2 regions of the Ramlibacter pinisoli genome follow, and region 1 is predicted to be linked to the other one. Evidence: riboswitches for the same ligand, from Rfam matches in the RefSeq annotation. Region 1 holds a riboswitch; the other holds the start of a gene.
The links. Region 1 has a riboswitch for S-adenosylhomocysteine ahead of metH (methionine synthase). Riboswitches for the same ligand answer to the same signal wherever they lie in the genome.
Positions count from the first base shown of each region.

Region 1 (6,686 bases):
CGGGCGTGGACGCCGCGGTGCTGGAGCTGGCGGCGCGCGGACTGGCCTCGGCCACCAGCTGCCTGGTGGGCAGCCCGCGCTGGCCGGCGGCGGCAGCGGCCCTGCGCGCGGCCGACACCAGCCGGCTCGACGTCGGGCTGCACCTGGACTTCACCGAGGCGCCGTTCGACGGCTCGCTGCGGCATGGACTGGGCGACTTCATCACCCGAGCGTACCTCCACCGGCTGCCGGCCCAGCGGCTGGCGGCCGAGATCCGGGCCCAGTTCGATGCCTTCGAGCAGGCCATGGGGCGGGCGCCCGACCATGTCGACGGCCACCAGCACGTGCACCAGCTGCCCGGGGTGCGCGAGCGGGTGCTGGAGGAGCTGGCGCGGCGCGGCCATGCGCGCTGCTGGTTGCGCGGCACCGCGGTGCCGGCCGGCGAGGCGGGCCTGAAGCCGCGCCTGATCGCGGCCCTGGGCGGCCCCGCGCTGCGGCGGCGGGCGCGGCGCCAGGGCGCGCGCACCAGCGGCCACCTGCTGGGCGTGTACGACTTCGGCGGCGACGCCGCGCGCTACCGCGCGCTGCTGGCCGGCTGGCTGGCGCGCGCGCAGGACGGTGACGTGCTGATGTGCCATCCGGCGCGCGCCGACGCCAGCGGTTCTGCCGGCGACCCGATCGCCAGCGCGCGCCTGACCGAATACGGCGTGCTGGCCCAGGACCTGCCGGCGCTGCTGGCCGCGGCCGGCTGCACGCTGGCGCCGCTGTTGCGCGCCACCTGAGGCCGGCGTTCCACGCCAGCGGCCCCCGCGCGCGGCGGCGCGATCAGAGGCTGGCCAGGCTCTTGCCCCGCACCTGGACCACCGCGCCGGTCTTCCAGGCCGGCGCCTGCTCCTGCTCGAAGGTGCGGACACTGCCGTCCTTCAGCTTCACCTTGGTGACCCAGACCTCCTTGGAGGTGACGTGCTTCTGCACTTCGTTGCCGACGAAGCCGCCGGCAACCGCGCCGCCCACCGTGGCCAGCGCCTTGCCGGTGCCGCCGCCGACCTGGTTGCCCAGCAGGCCGCCGGCCGCCGCGCCGGCGACGATGCCCACGGCACCGCCCTCGCCCTTGCGCTTTTCCTTGGTGACGGCCTGGACGGTGCCGCAGTCGCTGCAATGGGCCAGGGCGGCCTTGTGCTTGCCGGCTTCGCTCGCCTGGACCAGCGCGGGTGCACCGGCGGTGCACAGGGCCAGCAGCAGGGCGGCCAGGGTGGGGGGCTTGATGTTCATGGGGACTCCTTGTATCCCCTTAACGGCTGAGCTGGCCCGGCCGCGGACCGCCCGGCGGCGCCCGCCGTGGCGGATGTCACAGATTGGGCGCGAGCAGGCGTTCGAGCTGGGCCCGTTCGGCGCCGCGGCGGCGCACCTGGTCCTCCAGCTGGTCGGTCCCGATGCGGCCGACGTTGAAGTAGGTGCTGTCGGGATGGCTGAGGTAGAAGCCGCTGACGCTGGCCGCCGGGGTCATGGCCAGGCTCTCGGTCAGGCCCATGCCGACGTCCTGCGCCTGCAGCAGCTGGAACAGGTCGCCCTTGACGCTGTGGTCCGGGCAGGCCGGGTAGCCCGGGGCCGGCCGGATGCCGCGGTACTTCTCCGCCACCAGCTCGTCGACGCCGAGCTGCTCGCCGGCGGCGTAGCCCCACAGGTCCTTGCGCACCCGCTCGTGCAGGCATTCGGCGAAGGCTTCCGCCAGGCGGTCGGCCAGGGCCTTGAGCATGATGGCCGAGTAGTCGTCGTGGTCCTGCAGGAAGTACTGCTCCTTGGCCGCCGAGCCGATGCCCGCGGTCACCGCGAACGCGCCCACGTAGTCGTTGGCGACGCCGCGCGGGGCGACGAAGTCGGCCAGGGCCCGGCTCGGGCGCATGACGCCGTCGATGGCCTGCTTCTCGGTCTGCTGGCGCAGCCCGTACCAGGTCAGGGCCACCTGCTCGCGCGACTCGTCGGTGTACAGCTGGATGTCGTCGTCGTTGACGCTGTTGGCCGGCCAGAAGCCCATCACCGCGTTGGCGGTGAGCCAGCGCCCCTCGACCAGCCGCTTGAGCATGCGCTGGCCGTCGGACAGCACCCGCACCGCCTCGGCCCCCACCACCTCGTCCTTCAGGATGGCCGGGAACGCGCCGGCCAGGTCCCAGGTCTGGAAGAACGGGCCCCAGTCGATGTAGCGGGCCAGCTCGGCGAGGTCGAAGTTGCGGAACACCCGCCGGCCGATGAACTTGGGCGCCGGCGGCGTGTAGCCGCTCCAGTCGATGCGGGTCTTGTTGGCGCGCGCCTTGGCCAGCGGCCACAGCGGGGTCTGCTTCTTGGTCGCGTGCAGGTGGCGCACCTTCTCGTAGTCGGCCTGGATGTCGGCCAGGAACCTGGCCGCCTGGTCCGACAGCAGGTTCTGCGCCACGCCCACGCTGCGCGAGGCGTCCGGCACGTAGACCACCGGGCCCTCGTAGTGGGGCGCGATCTTCACCGCCGTGTGCACCCGGCTGGTGGTCGCGCCGCCGATCAGCAGCGGGATCTTCTTCAGGCGGAAGTGCTCGTCCTTCTGCATCTCGCTGGCGACGTACTGCATCTCCTCCAGCGACGGCGTGATCAGGCCGGACAGGCCGACGATGTCGGCGCCCTCGACCTTGGCGCGGGCCAGGATCTCGTGGCACGGGACCATCACGCCCATGTTCACGACCTCGAAGTTGTTGCACTGCAGGACCACCGTGACGATGTTCTTGCCGATGTCGTGCACGTCGCCCTTGACGGTGGCGATGACGATCTTGCCCTTGGCGCGCACGTCCTGGCCGGCCGCCTCCTGCTGCTTTTTCTCTTCCTCGATGTAGGGGATGAGGTGGGCAACGGCCTGCTTCATCACCCGGGCCGACTTGACCACCTGCGGCAGGAACATCTTGCCCTGGCCGAACAGGTCGCCGACGATGTTCATGCCGTCCATCAGCGGCCCCTCGATCACGTGCAGCGGGCGCCCGCCGCGCGCCAGCACCTCGCGGTACACCTCCTCGGTGTCGGCCACGATGTGCTCGGTGATGCCGTGTACCAGCGCGTGCGCCAGCCGCTCGCCCACCGGCAGCTGGCGCCACTCGTTGCGCTTGCCCTCGTCCCTGGCCGCGCCCTTGGCCTGCTCGGCCACCTCGACCAGCCGCTCGCCGGCGTCCGGGCGCCGGTTCAGCACCACGTCCTCGACCCGCTCACGCAGCTCGGGCTCGACGTCGTCGTACACGCCCACCATGCCGGCGTTGACGATGCCCATGTCCATCCCGGCCTGGATGGCGTGGTACAGGAACACGGTGTGGATGGCCTCGCGCACCGGGTCGTTGCCGCGGAACGAGAAGCTCACGTTCGACACCCCGCCGCTCACCTTGGCGCCGGGCAGGTTCTGCTTGATCCAGCGGGTGGCGTTGATGAAGTCGACCGCGTAGTTGTTGTGCTCCTCGATGCCGGTGGCGATGGCGAAGATGTTGGGGTCGAAGATGATGTCCTCGGGCGGGAAGCCGACCTCCTCGACCAGGATGCGGTAAGCCCGCCCGCAGATCTCGACCTTGCGCTCGAAGGTGTCGGCCTGGCCCTTCTCGTCGAACGCCATCACCACCGCGGCGGCGCCGTAGCGGCGCACCAGCCGGGCCTGGCGGCGGAACTCGGCCTCGCCTTCCTTCATCGAGATCGAGTTGACGATGCCCTTGCCCTGCAGGCAGCGCAGGCCGGCCTCGATCACCTCCCACTTGGAGCTGTCCACCATCACCGGCACCCGCGCGATGTCGGGCTCGCTGGCGATGAGGTTGAGGAAGCGCACCATGGCGGCCTTGCTGTCCAGCATGGCCTCGTCCATGTTGATGTCGATGACCTGGGCGCCGTTTTCCACCTGCTGCCGGGCCACGGCCAGGGCCTGCTCGTACTCGCCGGCCAGGATCAGCCGCGCGAAGGCCTTGGAGCCGGTGACGTTGGTGCGCTCGCCGACGTTGACGAACAGCGCCCCGGGCCCGATGGCGACCGGCTCCAGGCCGGCCAGCTTCAGGGGGGGAACGGAGGGTACTGCGGACATGGGGGGCTCACCTGGTCGTGGGGCCGGCTGCGGCCGGAAGCTAGGTGAGCGCCGTTGTGCATCCCAAGCCTGACGCGGCGGCTGGGCCGCCCCGCTGCAACGCTCCTTGGGATTCGCGATTTTAGCGGCCCATGCAGGCGCCGATCGGCTGCAAGGGGCTTGCGCGGCTGCCGCCCGGCCGCCGTGTCGCCAGCCCGGCCGCAAGCTGACGGGAGGCTGGCAGCCGGGGCCAGCCCGGCGCCATGCTGGCGACAAAATCGGGCGGTCGTTACACCCGTTCCCGGAGCCCCCCATGTCCCTCGTCCACCGCCGGCGCAGCCTGCTCGCCCTGGCCGCCGCGTCTGCCGCCGTCGCCGCGCTGCCGCTGCCGGCCGCGGCCCAGGCCGGCAACGCCATCCGCATCCTGGTGGGCTTCCCGCCCGGCGGCGGCACCGACGCCATCGCGCGCACCCTGGCCGAGAAGCTGAAGGACCTGCTCGGCCACCCGGTGGTGGTGGACAACCGCGCCGGCGCCGGCGGCCAGATCGCCGCCCAGGCCCTGAAGGCGGCGGCGCCGGACGGCACCACGCTGTTCCTCAGCCACGACCACACGGTGTCCATCCTGCCGCTGGTGACCAGGTCGCCCGGCTTCGACCCGGCCCGGGACTTCGTCGCCGTGGCCGGCTTCGCCACCTTCGTCAATGCGCTGGCGGTGTCCGGCGGCACGCCGGCCAGGACCATGCCCGAGTACCTGGCGTGGGTGCGTAGCCAGGGCGGCAAGGGCAACGTCGGCGTGCCCGCGCCGGCCTCGGTGCCCGAGTTCCTGGTCAAGCTGATCGGCCAGAAATACGGGCTCGACCTGCAGGCCGCGCCCTACCGCGGCAGCGCGCCGATGATCGCCGACATGCTGGGCAACCAGATCGGTGCCGGTGTCGGCTCGATTCCCGACTTCATCGAGAACCACAAGGCCGGCAAGCTGCGCGTGGTGGCGGTGATGGGCAACGCCCGCCAGGCCGCCGTGCCGGAGGCGCCCACCTTCGCCGAACTGGGCCTGGCCGGCTTCGAGGACGTGCCCTACTACGGCCTGTTCGCGCCCGCCGGCACGCCGCAGGCGGCGATCGACCGCATCGGCGAGGCCCTGTCCAAGGTGGTGGCGATGGCCGACGTGCGCGAGAAGCTCACGGCCATGGGGCTGGCGGTCGGCTACATGCCGCAGCAGCAGCTGGCCAGCCGCGAACGCGCCTACACCCAGGCCTGGGCGAAGATCATCAAGACCAGCGGCTACCAGCCGCAGTGAGGCGCGCCGCCGGCCCGGCGGCCAGCGCTCAGGCCGCTTCGCGGTAGAAGAACGCGCGCTGGCGGCTGCGCGCCGGCAGCGGCTGCACCGCCTCGCGGATCGCGCCGATGTGGTCGGGCGTGGTGCCGCAGCAGCCGCCGACGATGTTCACCAGCCCCTCGGCGGCGAAGTCGTGCAGCAGGCGCGAGGTGACCTCGGGCGTCTCGTCGAAGCCGGTCTCGCTCATCGGGTTGGGCAGGCCGGCGTTCGGGTAGCAGCTGATGAAGGTGTCGGGCGCCGCCTTGCCCAGCTCCTGGATGTAGGGCCGCATCAGCGCCGCGCCGAGGGCGCAGTTCAGGCCGATGGCCAGCGGCTGGGCGTGGCGCACGCTGTACCAGAAGGCGGTGACGGTCTGGCCGCTCAGGATGCGGCCGGAGGCATCGGTGACGGTGCCGCTGATGATGAGAGGCAGCCGCTCGCCGGTCTGCTCGAACACCTCGTCGATCGCGAACAGCGCCGCCTTGGCGTTGAGCGTGTCGAAGATGGTCTCCACCAGCAGCAGGTCGGCGCCACCTTCGAGCAGGCCCTCGACCTGCTCGTGGTAGGCCGCGCGCAGCTGCTCGAAGTCGACGTTGCGCGCGCCCGGGTCGTTGACGTCCGGGCTGATGCTGGCGGTGCGCGGCGTCGGGCCGAGCGCGCCGGCGACGAAGCGCGGCTTGTCGGGCGTGGAGAACTTGTCGGCCGCCTGCCGCGCCAGCCGGGTGGCGGCCACGTTCATCTCGCGCGCCAGCGGGCCCAGGCCGTAGTCGTCCTGCGCGATGGTGTTGGCGCCGAAGGTGTTGGTCTCGATGATGTCGGCGCCGGCCGCCAGGTAGCCCTCGTGGATGTCGCGGATGACATCGGGGCGGGTGAGCACCAGCACGTCGCTGTTGTTCTTCAGGTCCTTGGCGTGGCCCTGGAAGCGCGCGCCGCGGTAGTCGGCCTCGGTCAGCTTGAAGCGCTGGATCATGGTGCCCATCGCCCCATCCAGGATGAGGATGCGCTGGTCCAGCAGGTCCGGGAGGGCCTGGCCACGGGTGTAGGGGTGGGGCTTCATGGGGCGGAACGACGGCACGCGGCCGGGGAATCGGTGCACCGATTGTAGGGAGCGGGCGTTGCACCGAAGGCCAGCAGGGAGAATCGGGCCATCGTGTCCACCATCGCCTCGTCCATCCTCCAGCAAGTGTTCGGCTACGAGCGGTTCCGCGGACCGCAGGCCGACATCGTCGCCCACGTCATCGCCGGCGGCGACGCCCTGGTGCTCATGCCCACCGGCGGCGGCAAGTCGCTGTGCTACCAGGTGCCGGCCATCGCCCGCCAGCGCGCCGGCCAGGGCATCAC
Region 1 covers NZ_WSEL01000002.1:161,858-168,543, reverse strand. Annotated here, with positions in the region: gene GON04_RS00845 (ChbG/HpnK family deacetylase) at 1-761, shown strand, start outside; gene GON04_RS26990 (glycine zipper 2TM domain-containing protein) at 805-1,251, opposite strand; gene metH (methionine synthase) at 1,328-4,051, opposite strand; S-adenosyl-L-homocysteine riboswitch at 4,091-4,165, opposite strand; gene GON04_RS00830 (Bug family tripartite tricarboxylate transporter substrate binding protein) at 4,344-5,327, shown strand; gene GON04_RS00825 (homocysteine S-methyltransferase family protein) at 5,356-6,402, opposite strand; gene recQ (DNA helicase RecQ) at 6,496-6,686, shown strand, end outside.

Region 2 (6,686 bases), on a different contig from region 1:
GGCACGCCGTCCGCCGCCGCGGGCTCGCCATCCGGCGCCTGCCCCTGGACCATCGCCTGCACCGGCGCCTGGGCGCAGCCGGCCAGCACCAGCAGGGCCAGCGTGGCCGCCGCGCGGCGCAGCAGGCGCATCACAGGGCGAGGCGGCCGCAGATCTCCTGCGTGGCCGCAGCCTGGTTCATGGTGTAGAAGTGCAGCCCCGGTGCGCCGGCGGCGCGCAGGTGCTCGCACAGCTGGGTGACCACGTCGAGGCCGAAGGCGCGGATCGACACGCTGTCGTCGCCATAGGCCTGCAGCCGCAGCCGGATCCAGCGCGGGATCTCGGCGCCGCAGGCATCGGAGAAGCGCAGCAGCTGGGTGGAGCTGGTGATCGGCATGACGCCCGGCACCACCGGCACCCGCACGCCCAGCCGGCCCAGCTCGTCCATGAAGCGCGCGTAGGCGTCCGGGTTGAAGAAGTACTGCGTGATGCCGGAGTCGGCGCCGGCCTCGATCTTGGCCACGAAGGCCTGCAGGTCGGACTGCGGCGACTTCGCCTGCGGGTGCACCTCGGGATAGGCCGCCACCTCGAGCTGGAACTGGCGGCCGGTCTCGGCGCGGATGAAGGCGACCAGGTCGCTCGCGTAGCGGAACTCGCCGCCCGAGCCGTAGCCGCTGGGCAGGTCGCCGCGCAGCGCCACGATGCGCTGCACGCCGGCGGCCGCGTAGGCCGCGAGCCGTTCGCGGATGCTCTCGCGCGTCTGGCCGATGCACGACAGGTGGGGTGCGGCCGGCACGCCCTCGGCCATGATGGCGCGCACCGCCTGCAGGGTGCCGTCCTGGGTGGAGCCGCCGGCGCCGAAGGTGACCGAGCAGAACTCGGGCCGCAGCGCGTACAGCTTCTGCCGCGCGGCGCGCAGCTTCTCGGCGCCCTCGTCGGTCTTGGGCGGGAAGAACTCGAGGCTGATGGGAAATGTCATCGGGATGTCCTGGTCGCCAGGAGGAAGAACTCGCGGTTGCCGTCGCCACCGCGGATGGGACTGTCGAACCAGCCGTCGACGTGCAGGCCGCCGGCGGCACAGGCGGCGCGCAGGCGCTGCTCCACCACCGGGTAGAGCGCCGCATCGCGCACCACGCCGCCCTTGCCCAGCTGGCCGGGCTGCAGCTCGAACTGCGGCTTGGCCAGCAGCAGGAGCCGGCCGCCGGCGCGCACCAGCGGTGCGAAGGCCGGCAGCACCAGCGTCAGCGAGATGAACGACAGGTCGGCCACTGCCAGGTCGAAGTCGGCGGCGACACCGAGCGCAGCGGCATCGAGCGCGCGCGCATTGCACTGCTCGATGGCGACGACGCGGGCGTCACCGCGCACCCTGGGGTGCAGCTGGCCATGGCCGACGTCGACCCCCACCACCTGCGCCGCGCCGTGCTGCAGCAGGCAGTCGGTGAAGCCGCCGGTGGACTGGCCGACATCGAGGCAGCGCCAGCCGGTCACGGCCAGCCCGGCGGCGCGCAACGCGCCCTCGAGCTTGAGGCCGCCGCGCGAGACGTAGCGGGCCTCGGCGGCATCGTCGAGCTCGACCGGCGCATCGGCCGGCAGCTCGTCGCCGTTCTTGCCCACCGCGTGCCAGCCGCGCCCGTCGTGCCAGCGCATGCCGCCGGCGATCAGGCGCTGGGCCTGCGACCGGCTGGCCGCCAGGCCACGCTCGACGAGGAGCTGGTCGGCGCGCATGCCGCCCCGGCTCAGTACCGGTAGGTGTCGGGCTTGTACGGACCCTGCTTGGGCACGCCGATGTAGGCGGCCTGCGCGTCCGTCAGCTCGGTGAGCTGGGCGCCGAGCTTGGACAGCTGCAGGCGCGCCACCTTCTCGTCCAGGTGCTTGGGCAGCACGTAGACCTGGCCGCTCTCGTACTCGCCGGGCTTGGTGAACAGCTCGATCTGCGCCAGCGTCTGGTTGGCGAACGAGGACGACATCACGTAGCTGGGGTGGCCGGTGCCGCAGCCCAGGTTCACCAGCCGGCCCTTGGCCAGCAGGATGATGCGCTTGCCGTCCGGGAAGATCACGTGGTCGACCTGCGGCTTGATCTCGTCCCACTGGCACTTCGACTCGAGCGAGGCGACGTCGATCTCGTTGTCGAAGTGGCCGATGTTGCAGACGATGGCCTGGTCCTTCATCTTCGCCATGTGCTCGAAGCGGATGACGTCGCGGTTGCCGGTGGTGGTGACGAAGATGTCGGCCTTGTCGGCCGCGTACTCCATGGTCACCACGCGGTAGCCTTCCATGGCGGCCTGCAGCGCGTTGATCGGGTCGATCTCGGTCACCCACACCTGGGCCGACAGCGCGCGCAGCGCCTGGGCCGAGCCCTTGCCCACGTCGCCGTAACCGGCCACCACGGCCACCTTGCCGGCGATCATGACGTCGGTGGCGCGCTTGATGCCGTCCACCAGCGACTCGCGGCAGCCGTACAGGTTGTCGAACTTGCTCTTGGTGACCGAGTCGTTGACGTTGATGGCGCGGAACTTCAGCAGGCCCTTGTTCGCCATGTCGACCAGCCGGTGCACGCCGGTGGTGGTCTCCTCGGTGACGCCGATGATGTCCTTGGCCTTGCGGCTGTACCAGGCCGGGTCCTCGGCCAGCTTCTTGCGGATGGCCGCGTGCAGGATGCGCTCTTCCTCGCTGGAGTGGGTGTCGATCAGCGACAGGTCCTTCTCGCAGCGCTGGCCCAGGTGCATCAGCAGCGTGGCATCGCCGCCGTCGTCCAGGATCATGTTCGGGCCTTCGCCGGCCGTGCCCTTGGCGCCGAAGTCGAAGATGCGGTGGGTGTAGTCCCAGTAGTCCTCCAGCGACTCGCCCTTGACGGCGAACACCGGCGTGCCGCCGGCGGCGATGGCGGCGGCGGCGTGGTCCTGGGTCGAGAAGATGTTGCAGGAGGCCCAGCGCACCGTGGCGCCCAGCGCCTGCAGGGTCTCGATCAGCACCGCCGTCTGGATGGTCATGTGCAGCGAGCCGGTGATGCGCGCGCCCTTGAGCGGCTGGGCCTTGGCGAACTCCTGGCGGATGGCCATCAGGCCCGGCATCTCGGTCTCGGCGATGCGGATTTCCTTGCGGCCCCAGTCGGCCAGCGAGAGGTCGGCGATGGCGCTGTCTTGCGCGGAAGCGGGCTTGAGAACGGCGTTCATGGTGACTCCAGATGCGGGTTTGCGGTCAACCACTGCCGGCGCCTGGGGGAAGCGGCTCACGCACCAGGGACAGTGGGTGAGCGTCGTTGCGTTGAATCCGAGCCTCACGCCTGTGCGGCGCTGCAACGCTCCTCGGATGGGGCCGGATTATAGGGAAGGCCATCACGGCCGAGCTTCACCGGCCCACCCGGCAGCGGGCATGCGGTAAAAAGCCCCATGACCGTTGCTGCACCGTTCTCCGCCCCCATCGACCCCATGCTGGCGAAGACCGCCGAGGAGTTGCCCACCGCCGAGGGCTTCGTGTTCGAGCCCAAGTGGGATGGCTTTCGCGCCATCGTGTTCCGCGACCCGGACGGCGTGCGCATCCAGAGCCGCGACCTGAAGCCGCTCAACCGCTACTTCCCCGAGCTGGAAAAGGTGCTGGCCGAGCAGCTGCCGCGCGGCTGCATCGTCGATGGCGAGGTGGTGGTCGCCGGTCCGAACGGGCTGGACTTCGACGCCCTGCAGCAGCGCATCCACCCGGCGCCCTCGCGCATCGCCCGGCTGTCCAAGGACACGCCGGCGGCCTTCGTCGCCTTCGACCTGCTGGCCGCCGGCGGCAAGTCGACCATGGCCCTGCCGCAGAAGGAACGGCGCGTGCGGCTGGAACGCCTGCTGGGCCAGGCGCGGGCACCGCTCTACCTGACGCCGGTGACCGCCGACCGCGCCGAGGCGCAGGACTGGCTGCAGCGCTTCGAGGGCGCCGGCCTCGACGGCGTGATGGCCAAGCCGGCCGAGGCCCCCTACCAGCCCGGCAAGCGCGCCATGTTCAAGATCAAGCACGCCCGCACGGCCGACTGCGTGGTCGCCGGCTTCCGCTGGTACAAGGACACGCAGGACGCGGTGGGCTCGCTGCTGCTGGGCCTGTACGACGACGCCGGCACCCTGCAGCACGTGGGCGTGACCTCGTCGTTCACCATGGACATGCGGCGCCAGCTGGCGCAGGACCTGGCGCCGCTGCGCGAGAACGCGCTGGCCGACCATCCCTGGCGCGACTGGGCACAGGCCAGCGTCGCCGCCAGCGATCCGATGCCGGGCGAGCCCCCGGATGCACGCCGCATGCCCGGCGCGACCTCGCGCTGGAGCGGCGGCAAGGACCTGGCCTGGGAGCCGCTGCGGCCCGAGCGCGTGGTCGAGGTGAAGTACGACCACCTGCAGGGCAACCGCTTCCGCCACGCCACCACCTTCCTGCGCTGGCGCGACGACAAGCCGGCGCCCGAATGCCGCTACGACCAGCTCGAGGTCACCACCGCCTTCGAGCTGCAGCAGGTGTTCGGCGCCGGCCGGCCCTAGCCGATCCCTGCCTCAGCAGCGCGCGCCGATGCGCTGCTGCCAGTGCGCCGTCAGCGGCGTGCCGGCCTTGGCCGGGAAGCGCTCGTGCAGCACGTGGCGCGCCAGCGCCGTGTCGCCGCCGCGCACCGCCGCATCCAGCAGCGTGAGCGTCAGGACGTCGCGCTGCGCATGGCTGCCGCCGAAGCCGTGGGCGTGGTCGCGCACCTGCAGCAGGCCCTGCGCCGCCTCGTCCCAGCGCCCCTGCGCATAGGCCAGGAAGGCGCGCGCCAGCGGCAGCCCGATGCGCTGCGCCATGCGCCGGTTCGATGCCCCGCCGGCCGCCGGCGACGCCATCGCGTCGAGCAGCGCCCCGGTCGCATCGCTCAGCCCGGCCGTGTCGCCGGCGCCCAGCTGCGCGATCAGGGCATGCAGGTCGTTGAAGGCATAGAAGCCGGCCGCCGGCTGCGCCTGCCAGCTCGCGCGCAGGGCCGCGAAGCGGCTGGCGACGTCGACACCCAGCAGCCGCAGGCGCCACAGCACGGCCGTGCCGTCGACCCGCTGCAGGGCCATGGCGGTGGCCCCCGCCAGCTGCGCGTCGTAGGTCGCCAGGGCCGCCTGCGTGTCCATCGCCTCGAGCTGGAACAGCGCCACATGGAACCAGTTGTGGTACGCGAAGCCGTTGTCCACCGCCCAGTCGGGCTGGCGCGTGGCGAGCCAGCGCGCCCCGTCCTGGTGGCGGCCCTGCATCTCGAACACATGGGTCACGGCGTGCACCGCCCAGGGATCGCGCGGGTTGCGGACCAGCGCGGCCCGGCCGGCATCCTCGGCCTCGGCGTACTGGCCCGACTCCTCCAGGCCGAAGGCGTGCATGCCCAGCACGTAGCCGGACAGCGGCAGCTCGGGCGACCAGTGCGGCAGCACCCGCTGCGGCCGCCGGCGCAGGTTCAGGGCGTCGCCGCGGTAGAAGTCGAACAGGTGGGCGAACAGCAGGGCAGCGACGTCGCGCGGCCAGCGCACCAGGATGGCCTCCCAGGCCGCGCAGGCCGCGTCCCAGTCGCCCTCCGCGGCTGCCCGGGCAGCGGCGGCATGGGCCCGCTCGCGCTCGTTGCCGCGTGCGGCCAGCGGCGCGCCGGCCTCCAGCAGCTGCAGGGCTTCGCGGGCCGGCGCCTGCTCGGCCATGGTGAGCAGCAGCGCCGCCTGCAGGGTGCGCGGCAGGGCCCAACCCGGGTCCTCGGCAGCCGCTGCCTCCAGCGCCGCGACCGGATCGCCGAAGTAGGACAGCATGGCCTCGAGCGCGACCTCGAGCTGGCCGGCGGCGGCGGCCGAGCTGGTGCTGATGGCCAGGCCCCGGGCATCGGCGGCCTGCCGGCGGGCGCTGGTGACGGCGCCCTCGTCCTGGAAGAAGTAGCCCATGGCAATGACTCCGGTGGTGGGAAGCGGCAGTCTGGCGGCGCGCCGGTCCGGTGGCTAAAGTCATTCGTGCAAGGAAGCGGACGAACGTGCCAAAACGCGCCGAGCCCATCACCGTCGCCCTGCTGGGCACGCCGGCCGCCTCGGCGGCGACGCTGTACGGGTTCTACGACCTGCTGGCCGGCACCCGCCGCGACTGGGCGATGCTGCACGGGCGCACCCCGCCGCCCTCGCCGTTCCGCCCCCTGGTGGTCAGCCGCGACGGCCGGCCGTTCGTCGCCGGCAACGGCGTGCGCATCACGCCCGAGGCCAGCCTGCTGGACTGCCCGCGGCCCGACATCGCGGTGGTCACCGACCTGATGATCCCGCCCGGCGGCGCGGTCGGCGACGTCGACGACGAGGTGCGCTGGCTGCGCCAGGCCTGGGACGGCGGCGCCACGCTCTGCTCGTCGTGCTCGGGCGCGCTGCTGCTGGCGCGCACCGGGCTGCTGGAAGGGCACGATGCCACCTCGCACTGGGCCTACTGCGACCTGCTCGCCCGGCAGTACCCGCGCACCCGCTGGCATGCGCAGCGCGGGCTGGTGGCCGCCGGCCCCGACCAGCGGCTGCTGATGGCCGGCAGCGGCGCCGCCTGGCACCTGCTGGCCCTGGCGCTCATCGCCCGCTTCGCCTCGCCCGACGAGGCGATGCAGGTGGCCCGGGTCAACCTGCTGGGCGGCGACGAGGTGAACGCGCTGGCCTATGCCTCGCTGACCCGCGGCCCGCAGGCCGACGACCCGGTGGTGCTGCGCTGCCAGGCCTGGGCCGCGTCCG
Region 2 covers NZ_WSEL01000009.1:2,098,221-2,104,906, forward strand. Annotated here, with positions in the region: gene GON04_RS24465 (septal ring lytic transglycosylase RlpA family protein) at 1-131, opposite strand, end outside; gene metF (methylenetetrahydrofolate reductase [NAD(P)H]) at 131-958, opposite strand; gene GON04_RS24475 (TlyA family RNA methyltransferase) at 955-1,704, opposite strand; gene ahcY (adenosylhomocysteinase) at 1,716-3,152, opposite strand; S-adenosyl-L-homocysteine riboswitch at 3,224-3,292, opposite strand; gene GON04_RS24485 (ATP-dependent DNA ligase) at 3,369-4,484, shown strand; gene GON04_RS24490 (tetratricopeptide repeat protein) at 4,497-5,876, opposite strand; gene GON04_RS24495 (GlxA family transcriptional regulator) at 5,963-6,686, shown strand, end outside.
Region 2: it holds a riboswitch for S-adenosylhomocysteine, as region 1 does, so the genes downstream of both, ahcY (adenosylhomocysteinase) here and metH (methionine synthase) in region 1, are expected to answer to the same signal.